One region of the Halomonas sp. JS92-SW72 genome, then DNA from elsewhere that is predicted to be linked to it. Evidence: riboswitches for the same ligand, from Rfam matches in the RefSeq annotation. Region 1 holds a riboswitch; each other region holds the start of a gene.
What was found. Region 1 has a riboswitch for thiamine pyrophosphate ahead of D1793_RS06630 (sodium:solute symporter). Riboswitches for the same ligand answer to the same signal wherever they lie in the genome.
Positions count from the first base shown of each region.

Region 2: another riboswitch for thiamine pyrophosphate. It lies ahead of tenA (thiaminase II); the one in region 1 lies ahead of D1793_RS06630 (sodium:solute symporter).
Region 3: another riboswitch for thiamine pyrophosphate. It lies ahead of thiM (hydroxyethylthiazole kinase); the one in region 1 lies ahead of D1793_RS06630 (sodium:solute symporter).

Region 1 is NZ_CP032147.1:1,397,737-1,401,002, forward strand. Features, by position in the region: gene D1793_RS06625 (TenA family protein) at 1-579, opposite strand, end outside; gene D1793_RS06630 (sodium:solute symporter) at 576-1,982, opposite strand; TPP riboswitch at 1,972-2,082, opposite strand; gene D1793_RS06635 (sigma-70 family RNA polymerase sigma factor) at 2,512-3,266, shown strand, end outside.
Region 2 is NZ_CP032147.1:2,762,699-2,765,964, forward strand. Features, by position in the region: gene D1793_RS12920 (zinc-binding alcohol dehydrogenase) at 1-325, opposite strand, end outside; gene D1793_RS12925 (CDP-alcohol phosphatidyltransferase family protein) at 542-1,288, shown strand; TPP riboswitch at 1,516-1,651, shown strand; gene tenA (thiaminase II) at 1,740-2,408, shown strand; gene thiC (phosphomethylpyrimidine synthase ThiC) at 2,442-3,266, shown strand, end outside.
Region 3 is NZ_CP032147.1:1,223,360-1,226,625, reverse strand. Features, by position in the region: gene D1793_RS05865 (CBS domain-containing protein) at 61-669, opposite strand; gene D1793_RS05860 (cytochrome b/b6 domain-containing protein) at 841-1,359, opposite strand; gene D1793_RS05855 (hypothetical protein) at 1,613-1,873, shown strand; TPP riboswitch at 1,915-2,017, shown strand; gene thiM (hydroxyethylthiazole kinase) at 2,054-2,875, shown strand; gene thiE (thiamine phosphate synthase) at 2,865-3,266, shown strand, end outside.

The DNA of each region.
Region 1 (3,266 bases):
GCGGCGCAGCCAGGCGACGAAGTCCTGGAAGGCGGGGTTGTCGTGCAGGTCGATCCACTCCCCCACCAGCGGGTGCAGCCCCTCGGCGCGGGTGATCCGCAGCGCCCACTCCAGGTAGATCCACTCGGTGACCACCAGCGCCGCGAGGATCTCGGCGTAGCCGCCGGCGCGGCCGGTCTCGCGCAGCAGCACCTGGAAGGCGCGGGTCTCGGGCAGGTAGTCCGGCGCCTCGCGCTGGTCGGCGGGCACCTCGAAGGCCTCGAAGGTGCGCTGGAAGGTGCTGTTCTCGTCGCTGGTCAGCATGCCCATGAACTGCCCCAGCACCACCCGGTCGGCCATGCTCGGCGCCCGGCCGATGGCGAAGCCGATCAGCGCGGTGAAGGGGTCCACGAAGCCATAGTCCTGCACCATGTAGGCGGCGAAGTCGGCGCCGGCGAGGCGCCCCTCGGCCATGGCGTCGAAGAGCGGGTGGTTCACGGTGGCGGACCAGTCGGGCTCGCTGATCTCGCGCAGCCAGTCGGTGAGGCGCGGCGCGTCCTGCTGCGCCGCCCAGGCGGTCCAGTCGGCTCGTGTGGTCATCGGGCATCTCCTTGGAGTGTCGGTTGGAATCTCGCCCCCGGGCGAAGCCAGGCGATCAGCAGGCTCACCAGCGTGGAGGCGAGCAGCGCCCCCAGGAAGGGCGGCAGCGTCGGAATGCTGTCCGGGAAGGTGGCGGCCATGAAGCCGGCGGAGAGGCTCCCCAGGGTGATCCAGCCCGGCACGATCGCGCCGAGCAGCCCCGCCACGCCGCCGGCCACGGCGGCCAGGGGCGACATGCGCCGCCACAGGCCCAGCAGCACCGGCAGCAGGATGGCGGCGCACAGGAGATCGGCGATCAGGAAGAGGCGCAGCACCGAGAAGCCCTGCAGGGCCACCCACACCACCGGCAGCATCAGCGCCACCGTGACCAGGCGCGCCGCCCGCACCGAGAGCCCGCGCCGGCCAACGCTTGCCACCGCCATGGAGGCGATGGCGTTCTGCAGGGTATCGACGCTGGAGGCCACCAGGGTCACCGCCAGCACCAGGGCCGGCAAGCCCAGCCAGGCCGGCGCGGCGGAGAGCAGCGCGAAGAAGGGAATCGGCGGCTCGCCCAGGGGTAGCGCATGCATGGCCGCCACGATGCCGAGCCCGCCGATGCCCATCACCACCAGCAGGCTGCTGGCCCCGCCCAGCAGCGCCCCGCGGGCCAGGGCGCGGTCATCCTCGGCGGCCCATACCCGCTGCCAGTAGCCCTGATGGAAGAGGTTGGCCGCGGTGACGGCGATCACCAGGGTGAGCGCCACGGAGAGCGCACTGCTCGTGGGAATGGAGGGCATCACGGCCTCGGCCGGCATGGGCGGCAGCCACCACCAGGCCACGCCACCCACCAGCACCAGCAGGGCCAGCAGCAGCCAGGCCTGCCAGCGGTCGGTGGCGAGGCTCGCCCGCAGCCCGCCCAGGGTGGTGTAGACCAGGGTGACCACCGCCACCCCGAGGACCACCAGCGCCGGCGGCACGTCGGAGAGCAGCGCGGCGATGGCGCCGATGGCGGTGAGCTCGGCGGCCAGGAAGATCGCCATGTAGGCCACCGAGACGAAGGAGACCCAGCGCCGCACCCCGGTGCCGTAGCAGGACTCCGCGAACTCGCCGATGCTGCGCCCCTGGGGCAGGTGGCGACGGATCGCCGGGCCGTAGAGCCCCAGCACGATGAAGGGCAGCGAGGAGCCGATGGCGTAGCCGGCCAGCGCCACCGGCCCCACGAAGGCGCCGATCTCCGGCGGCGCGAAGAGGATCCAGGCGCCCATGCTGGAGGCCAGGAACGACAGGCCGATGGCCTGGGCGCCCTGGGAGTTGCGGGCGGTGACGTAGTCATCGAGCAGGCCGTCGGCCCGGCGGGCCCGCAGGCCCAGAAAGGCAAAGCACAGCAGCGCCGCGCCGAGCACGGCAGACGTCAGGTAGGGCATGTCGCGCTTCCTCCGCCGGTATGAACCGGATCAGGTTCCAGGGTCGGCGCTTGGCCCTCTCAGCCCCCGCGGATGCGGCGGGACTCCCCTGGCGACAAGTGGATGAAGTAAGTTCTTGAGCCCTTAGTCGAAGGCCACTTGGCCGATATGACTTAGAGCCCCGTGAAATGATATAACAGCTACAAAGTCAGAACGACCACCCTCGCAGGGAACATCAATAATGCCATTCACCAAAATCAAGGCACACGCCCTAGGGCGACTGCATACGATCTTAGGCGCCCTCTACTCCGAAACCTCCGAGCGTCTGCTCCAACGGAGCGGGGGCTCTACAGGCTCTGATTAACGAGCTCATGGGGAGCGTTCATCTAGCACTCCGGATGATCCAAGGCCGACAGAGCCGCGGCTTCGAGTCCGCCGTTGAGGTGCACATGGGTCACCACACCTCCTCACTAGACGCACTAACCCCCTCCAGTGGGTGGCGAGCGTAGCTCTCACCCCAAGATACGTCCCGACAGAAAGGCCTCGGAGCATGGAAGAGCCGGTGAATCGCCTGAACCCCTTTCTCCGCGTGGCGGTGATCGCCGGCGTTGAGACAGCGGTCAAGCTACACATCCAACGAGGTGACAACCTCGACGCACGCGACAAAAATGGGGCTACACCCTTGATGCTCGCCGCAGCCCGAAAGAAAAAGGGGACTTTGCGCATCCTTTTGGCTGCTGGAGCAAATCCGACACTGCTAGACCTTGGTGGAAAAAGCGCCTTGGCTCATGCAGAGAAGGGTGGGTGTCCCGACTGCATCTCGCTGATGCGCAGTGCGTCCGAGGCTTTCCGCGAGACGAATAGTAGCGAGTCAGCCGCCCAAGGCCCAATGATTAATAAAGCTGACGAATCAACCCCGAAAGAGGCCTTGCCTAGCGGAATAGAGTCAAGGCTCAACGAATTGAAGATACCGGAGGGTGTCTCCGAGCCGAGTCCGGTGGGTTTAGCACTCGGAGTCGAGAAACAGAACGCCCACACCACACTTACCACTCCCTCGGAAAATCAGGGTGGGGGCGCGAAAGGTACACTACAAGACGACCGCCCCGAGCATTTTATGGAGGCGGACCAGTCCTCGGATGCCCTTTATCCAATTGACAAACCGTTCGATCTTAAACTCGAGGATATCTGGGAGGCGGAGCCTGAGACAGTAGCTCCCGATCGCAACGAATATATAGCCGATGAAGCCTGTGCACTTGTGGCTTCTCCCGGCGATAGTGAGCCAGGAATCGACAAGCAAGCGGAGTC
Region 2 (3,266 bases), 1.4 Mb from region 1:
CCACGTAGCGGTCCTGGTGAGGATGCAGGCAGAACACCTCCCGCCCCAGCAGCGCCGCGGGGCCAGCCTCGACCACCCCGACGCTGACGTAGCCGTACTTCACCGGCCAGGGGAAGTCGCCGACCTGGAGGGGGGCGCGCATGCGCTGCCTCTCGCTCTCGGGCACCCGCCCCTGAAAGACCAGCGCCTCGGTGCCGCGGCTGATGCCGCCGAACAGCGCCCTGACCCGCACCTCCCCCTCGCCGGCGGCGGGCAGCGGCTCCTCGCGCAGTTCACCGTGACCGGGGGCCAGGGTCCAGAAGGCGGTGGCGGTGTCGACGGACATGGCGGCTCCAGCGGCGAGGCGGGCGAATACTTCTACAATAATGGTACAATAACACGCAAATGAACAATTTTATCGCTGCCGGCGGTCCACAGTGGGGCCGACTGCTAGGGTAATGGTCATGAGCTCATCGCCTTCAGCATAGCGGCTATGCCTCGCCACCATGGCCGTCGACAGCGGCCATCGACAGCGGCGATCAACAACCATCAGGGAGCCCGGATGCCCTCTCCTCTCTCGTCCCACCCGCCTGCGCCAGGGCCCGCCGAGGCGACGCGGCCTTGGCGCCTGGCCATGGAGCTGGCGCTGGGCGGTCTCACCCTGCTGGGGCTTCTGGCCTCGCTGGGGCTGGTGGGATCATGGGTAGCGCCGCTGGCCATCGCCACCTACCTGGGGATGGCGGCCCTGCTGTGGCGCGCCCTGCGGCGCCGCCCCATGCGCCAGGGCGGGCTGGGCACGGCCAACCGGGTCACCCTGGCGCGAGGCGTGCTGGTGGCCCTGCTGGCCGGCACCCTGGCCGACCCGGCCCTGCTGGCCGCCCACGGAGAGTGGCTCTTCGCCCTGGCACTGGTCGCCCTGGCCCTGGACGGCGTGGATGGCTGGGTGGCCCGACGCACCGCCAGCGCCAGCGCCGTGGGGGCCCGCTTCGACATGGAGCTCGACGCCTTCTTCATCCTGGTGCTCTGCCTGGCGCTGCTGTTGCTGGAGCGCGTCGGCCCCTGGGTGCTGGCCATCGGCGCCATGCGCTACGCCTTCGTGGCGGCGAGCTGGCGCTGGGCCTGGCTCGCCGGCGAGCTTCCCGAGAGCCTGCGCCGCAAGGCGGTCTGCGTGTGGCAGGTGGCTGCGCTGATGCTCGCCCTGCTGCCGGCCATGTCCGACCTGCTCGCTGGCTGGCTGGCGGCCACCGCCCTGGCGGGGCTCACCCTCTCCTTCGCCGTGGACGTGCGCTGGCTATACCGCCACCGGTAGCTAGAGCTATCGCAGTTACCAGTGGCGCGTCAGCGAAAGGCGCCGGGGACAGGCCGGAAAGGGGGTCCGTGGACCAGGGAGGGTCTAGGTAGCCCCCAGGGAGGGGTTCATGGCGCCCCCTTGCAGGCCTGTCGCCGGAACAGCCTTGAGCGATCCTTCCATCTACGGATAGCCCTGCACCGGTAGCCTCGGGGCTGGCAAATGCCCCCGGGCCTGCTAGAGTGAACCCTCGCTTGACGGGGTGCCGGTGGAACCGGCTGAGATCGCCATACGACAGTGCGCCACACCGGTGCGGTCGTCACGGCGGGGCCCGTTGAACCTGATCCGGTTAGTACCGGCGTAGGAATCAAGCGGCGGCCTCCCCCGGCTACCCCCGTGTAGCGCGTCACCCCCAGGCCCCACTCCCTCCCTCGCCCGCACTCCGGATCGTCACCCGACAATCGGAGGCAAGATGGGCTACCGCTTCAGCGACCTCACCGCCGCCTGCCAGGACGACTGGCGCGCCTATATCGAACACGACTTCGTGCGCGGTCTCGCCGAGGGCACCCTCGAGGAGGGCGCCTTTCGCCACTACCTGAAGCAGGACTACCTGTTTCTGATCCACTTTGCCCGGGCCTACGCGCTGGCCGCCTACAAGAGCCGCACCCTGGCCGACCTGCGCCAGGCCCATGAGGGGCTCAAGGCCATCGTCGACGTGGAGCTCGGCCTGCACGTGGGCTACTGCCGCGAATGGGGCATCACCGAGGCGCAGTTGGCCGCGCTGCCCGAGGCGCGGGCCACCATGGCCTACACCCGCTACGTGCTCGACACCGGCAACCGCGGCGACCTGCTCGACCTGCACGTGGCGCTGGCCCCCTGCCTGGTGGGCTACGGCGAGATCGCCAACTGGCTGGGCGCCCAGCCGAACACCCTGCGCGGTAACGCCAACCCCTATGACGCCTGGATCGCCATGTACGAGGGCGAGGAGTTCCAGGCCGCCATGCGCGCCGAACTGGCATGGCTCGACGCCCGCCTGGCCGACGTCACCCCGGCACGCTTCGACGAGCTCGTCGAGGTGTTCCGCGATGCCACCCGGCTCGAGATCGATTTCTGGCAGATGGGGCTCGACCGCAGCCTCTGATTCACCGACAACAACGCACCAAGGATCCCCACCATGAGCAAGACCGCCCACTTCCTCGCCGAGACCGCCAAGGTCGACGAGGCCGCCATCCAGCCGCTGCCCGGCTCGCGCAAGCTCTACGTCGAAGGCTCGCGCCCCGACATCCGCGTGCCCTTCCGCGAGATCTCGCTGTCGCCGACCAAGACCTCCGGCGCCGACGAGGAGAACCCGCCGCTGCTGGTCTACGACACCTCCGGCCCCTACACCGACCCGCAGGCCGAGATCGACCTGCGTCGTGGCCTGCCCGAACTGCGCCGCGCCTGGATCGAGGCGCGCGGCGATACCGAGTTCCTCGACGGCCCCACCAGCGAGTACGGCAAGCGTCGCGCCAACGACCCGACCCTGGCCCAGTTGCGCTTCGACCTGAGCCGCACGCCGCGCCGCGCCAAACCCGGAAAGAACGTCACTCAGCTGCACTACGCTCGCCAGGGCATCATCACGCCGGAGATGGAGTTCATCGCCATCCGCGAGAACCAGCGCCGCCAGGCGTTGGGTACGGCAGAGGTCGAGCGCATCCTCGGCCATCAGCATGCCGGCCAGAGCTTCGGCGCCCGCCTGCCGGAGGAGATCACCCCGGAGTTCGTACGCGCCGAAGTGGCCGCCGGCCGCGCCATCATTCCCTGCAACATCAACCACCCGGAGTCGGAGCCGATGATCATCGGCCGCAACTTCCTGGTGAAGATCAACGGCAATCTGGGCAATTCGGCGGTCACCTCCTCCATCGAGGAGGAGGTCGACAAGATGACCTGGGGCATCCGCTGGGGTGCGGATACCATCATGGACCTCTCCACCGGCCAGAACATCCACGAGACCCGCGAG
Region 3 (3,266 bases), 170 kb from region 1:
CCCCGCAGACCAGGGGATCGAGGGCTGGGTAGCGAGGCAGGCGCGACCCGGTCCGGAGCCTCAGAGGTCGTGGCCCGTCACTACTCGGCAGATATCGGCGAAGCTTTGCGCCACCGGGACACCGCTCAGCTTTCCGCCGTTCGAGCCCACCGCGCGACGAATGTCCGCCGCCGAGACCAGGCCGCGAATCCACTCGCGCCCCTGGTGGCCATGCTCGGTCACCAGCAGGTGCTGGTCGGTCATCGCCTCCAGCGACAGCAGCAGGTCCTCGATGGTCAGCGAGGCCAGCTGCTCCAGCGGCATGGCCGACAGCTTGTGCCAGGGGGTCATGATCATGCCCACGGTGACCTCGTCACGCGACAGGTCGCGCTCCTGCATGGCGAGGGTGATGCGCCGGTCGCCGATCACCTCCCGGGCGGTCAACACCCCGAGGCAGTGCCCCCGGTCATCGATGACCAGCAGCAGGCGAATGCCACCGTGACGCATCATCAGGTGCGCCTCGTCCACACCAACATCGGCAGCAATGGTGCGTGGCGTAAGCACCGAGAAGTCGGTGAGCACCTCGAGGGCGGAACTCGATGCGCTCAGCGGCGGGCGGTGCGGGTTGACCAGCAGCAGCGGGGCCGCGAGCTGGCGAAGCGGCTGGTGGGAAAGATTCAGGGTATTCATGGAAGGGCCTCCTCGGCAGGACAGTGGGGTGCCAACGGCACCTCTCGTCTCCAGGTTTCCAGAGCTCTCTTAAGGCAGGCTTAAGGCGGCGACACCCCCGCACGTCCCGTTGCGCGACAGCCAACGGCGCCACCCGGCGAGGCTCACGGCCGGGCGGCGCCGCTGCCTGACTCACACCATGCGCTTCAGGGTGTGGTCGCGCAGCCAGAACTGGTGGGCCAGGCTGGCCAGCACGTGCACGCCGATCAGCAGCCACAGCAGGTTGGCCAGCACCTCATGGCTCTCCTCGGCGGCCTCCTCCAGCCACTCGATCTCGGGGCCCGGAGCGATCAGCGCCGTGCCGAAGAATTCCACGCCGTGGCCGCTGCCCAGGGCGGCGAGCAGGCCGCTCACGGGGATCAGCAGCATCGCCGCATAGAGCGCCAGGTGCCCCAGCCGGGCCGCCCACTGCCAGTGCGCATGAGACTCGAGCCTGCCGTGGTTTACCCCGCGCCACAGCAGCCGGAACACCAGCAGACCCAGCAGCAGCAGCCCGACGCTCTTGTGCAGCGTCATCGCCTCCCGCTCGCTCATCCCGACGAGCTCCGCCAGCCACTCGGTGCCGAGCATCAGGATCAGCAGCGTGGCCATGCCCCAGTGAAGCGCCCGAGAGACGGCGCCGTAACGTTGTGCGGAATCCAGCCAGTTCATGTCGTCACCCTCCTCGTTCGATGGATGATGACCGTTCTACGCCAGTGCGGCTGACAGGAACCTTAACGCCCCGTTCATGGGGCGTTCATCCTCGCGTCGTGGCGCGCATCGACGGTCCCGAGCCGCTCAGTCCGCAACGGCGGTGTCACACCCCGGTCATGCCGCCGTAAGCCATCCTTAAGAAAGGGGCGCCACAGTCGGATGTGATGACGGATCACTCACGCGAGGCGACGCCATGACCCGGAGCGCAACGATGTTGCTCGATGCCACCCCCATCACCGAGAACCGCGCCCTCCTGCCGCTGCTGATCATGGGCCTGGCGCTGCTGGCGCTTGGCGTGCTGGCCGCCGGCTGGGATCCCGTGGAGCTGCCCATGGGGCTGGTCGCCCTGGGGGCCGCGACGGCCGTCCTGCTGGGCCCCGAACCGTGGCGGGGCAAGGAGGCACTGGAGGCCACCAACTGCCTGGTGCTGGCCAGCCTGATCACCCTGGTGGGGTTTCAGGTGATGGCCTGACCCCCCGCCTTTACAGCCCTGCCGCAGGCGTGGATAGTGGGTCCTGACGACAGGGGCGCCGCGCAGCAGCAGCTGGGCGGCTGAGAGGCACCCTTGGAACCTGAACCGGATCATGCCGGCGTAGGGAGTCGTGCAGCCCCGGCGCTCGCCTGCCTGCACCTCCCGCGCCCGGGAGGCCCCATGCTCACCCCCCTTTCCCCCTCGCTGGATGTCGCCGCCCACCTGGCCCGGGTGCGCGAGCGCGCCCCGCTGATCCACAACATCACCAACCTGGTGGCCATGAACACCATGGCCAACGTCCTGCTGGCCATCGGCGCCTCGCCGGCCATGGTTCACGCCCGGGAGGAGGCCGCGGAGTTCACCGCCCTCGCCGACGCCCTGACGGTCAATATCGGCACCCTCTCGCCCCACTGGGTGGACGCCATGGACGAGGCCGCCGAAGCGGCCCGCCTGACCGGCAGGCCCTGGGTGCTGGACCCGGTGGCGGTGGGTGCCACCGCCTACCGGCGCGAGACAGGCGCGCGCCTGCTGGAGCGCCTTCCCACGGTGATCCGCGGCAACGCCTCGGAGATCATCGCCCTGGAGGCCCGCGGGGCCGGCGGGCGCGGCGTGGACAGCAGCGACCCGGCCGCGGCCGCCGAGCAGGCCGCCGTGCGACTGGCCCGGCGCATCGGCTGCGTGGTGGCGGTGACCGGCGAGGTGGATCTCGTCACCGACGGCCGCCGCCTGGCCCGGGTGCGCGGCGGCCACCCGCTGATGCCGAGGGTCACCACCCTTGGCTGCTCGCTCACCGGGGTGGTGGCCGCCTTCCTGGTCGGGGCCGAGGATCCCTTCGAGGCCAGCGTGGCGGCGCTGGCCTGCTACGCCGCGGCCGGGGAGCTCGCCGGCGAGAGTGCCCGGGGGCCGGGCAGCTTCGCCGTGGCCTTCCTCGACGCCCTGCACGCCCTGGATGGCGAGACCCTGAGGGACCGACTGCGACTGGAGATGACCGATGAGACTTGATCTATCCCTGTACCTCGTTACCGACCCCGGCCTGTGCGCCGAGCGCGGCCTGGTGGAGACCGTGGTGGCCGCGGTGCGCGGCGGGGTGACCGTGGTCCAGCTGCGTGACAAGCACGCCGGCGACGGCGCGATGATCGACCAGGCGCGCCGGTTGAAGGCGGCCCTGGCCGGCAGCGGCGTGCCGCTGATCATCAACGACCGACTGGCGGTGGCCGTGGAGAGCGGCGCCGACGGCCTGCATATCGGCCAGGACGACGGTGAGGTGGCGGCCGCCCGCGCGGCGCTGGGCGAGCGGGCGCTGCTCGGCCTCTCGGTGCAGACGCTGGAGCAGATGGCGCGCCTCGATGCCGAGCGCCTCGACTACCTGGGGCTGGGGCCGGTGTTCGCCACC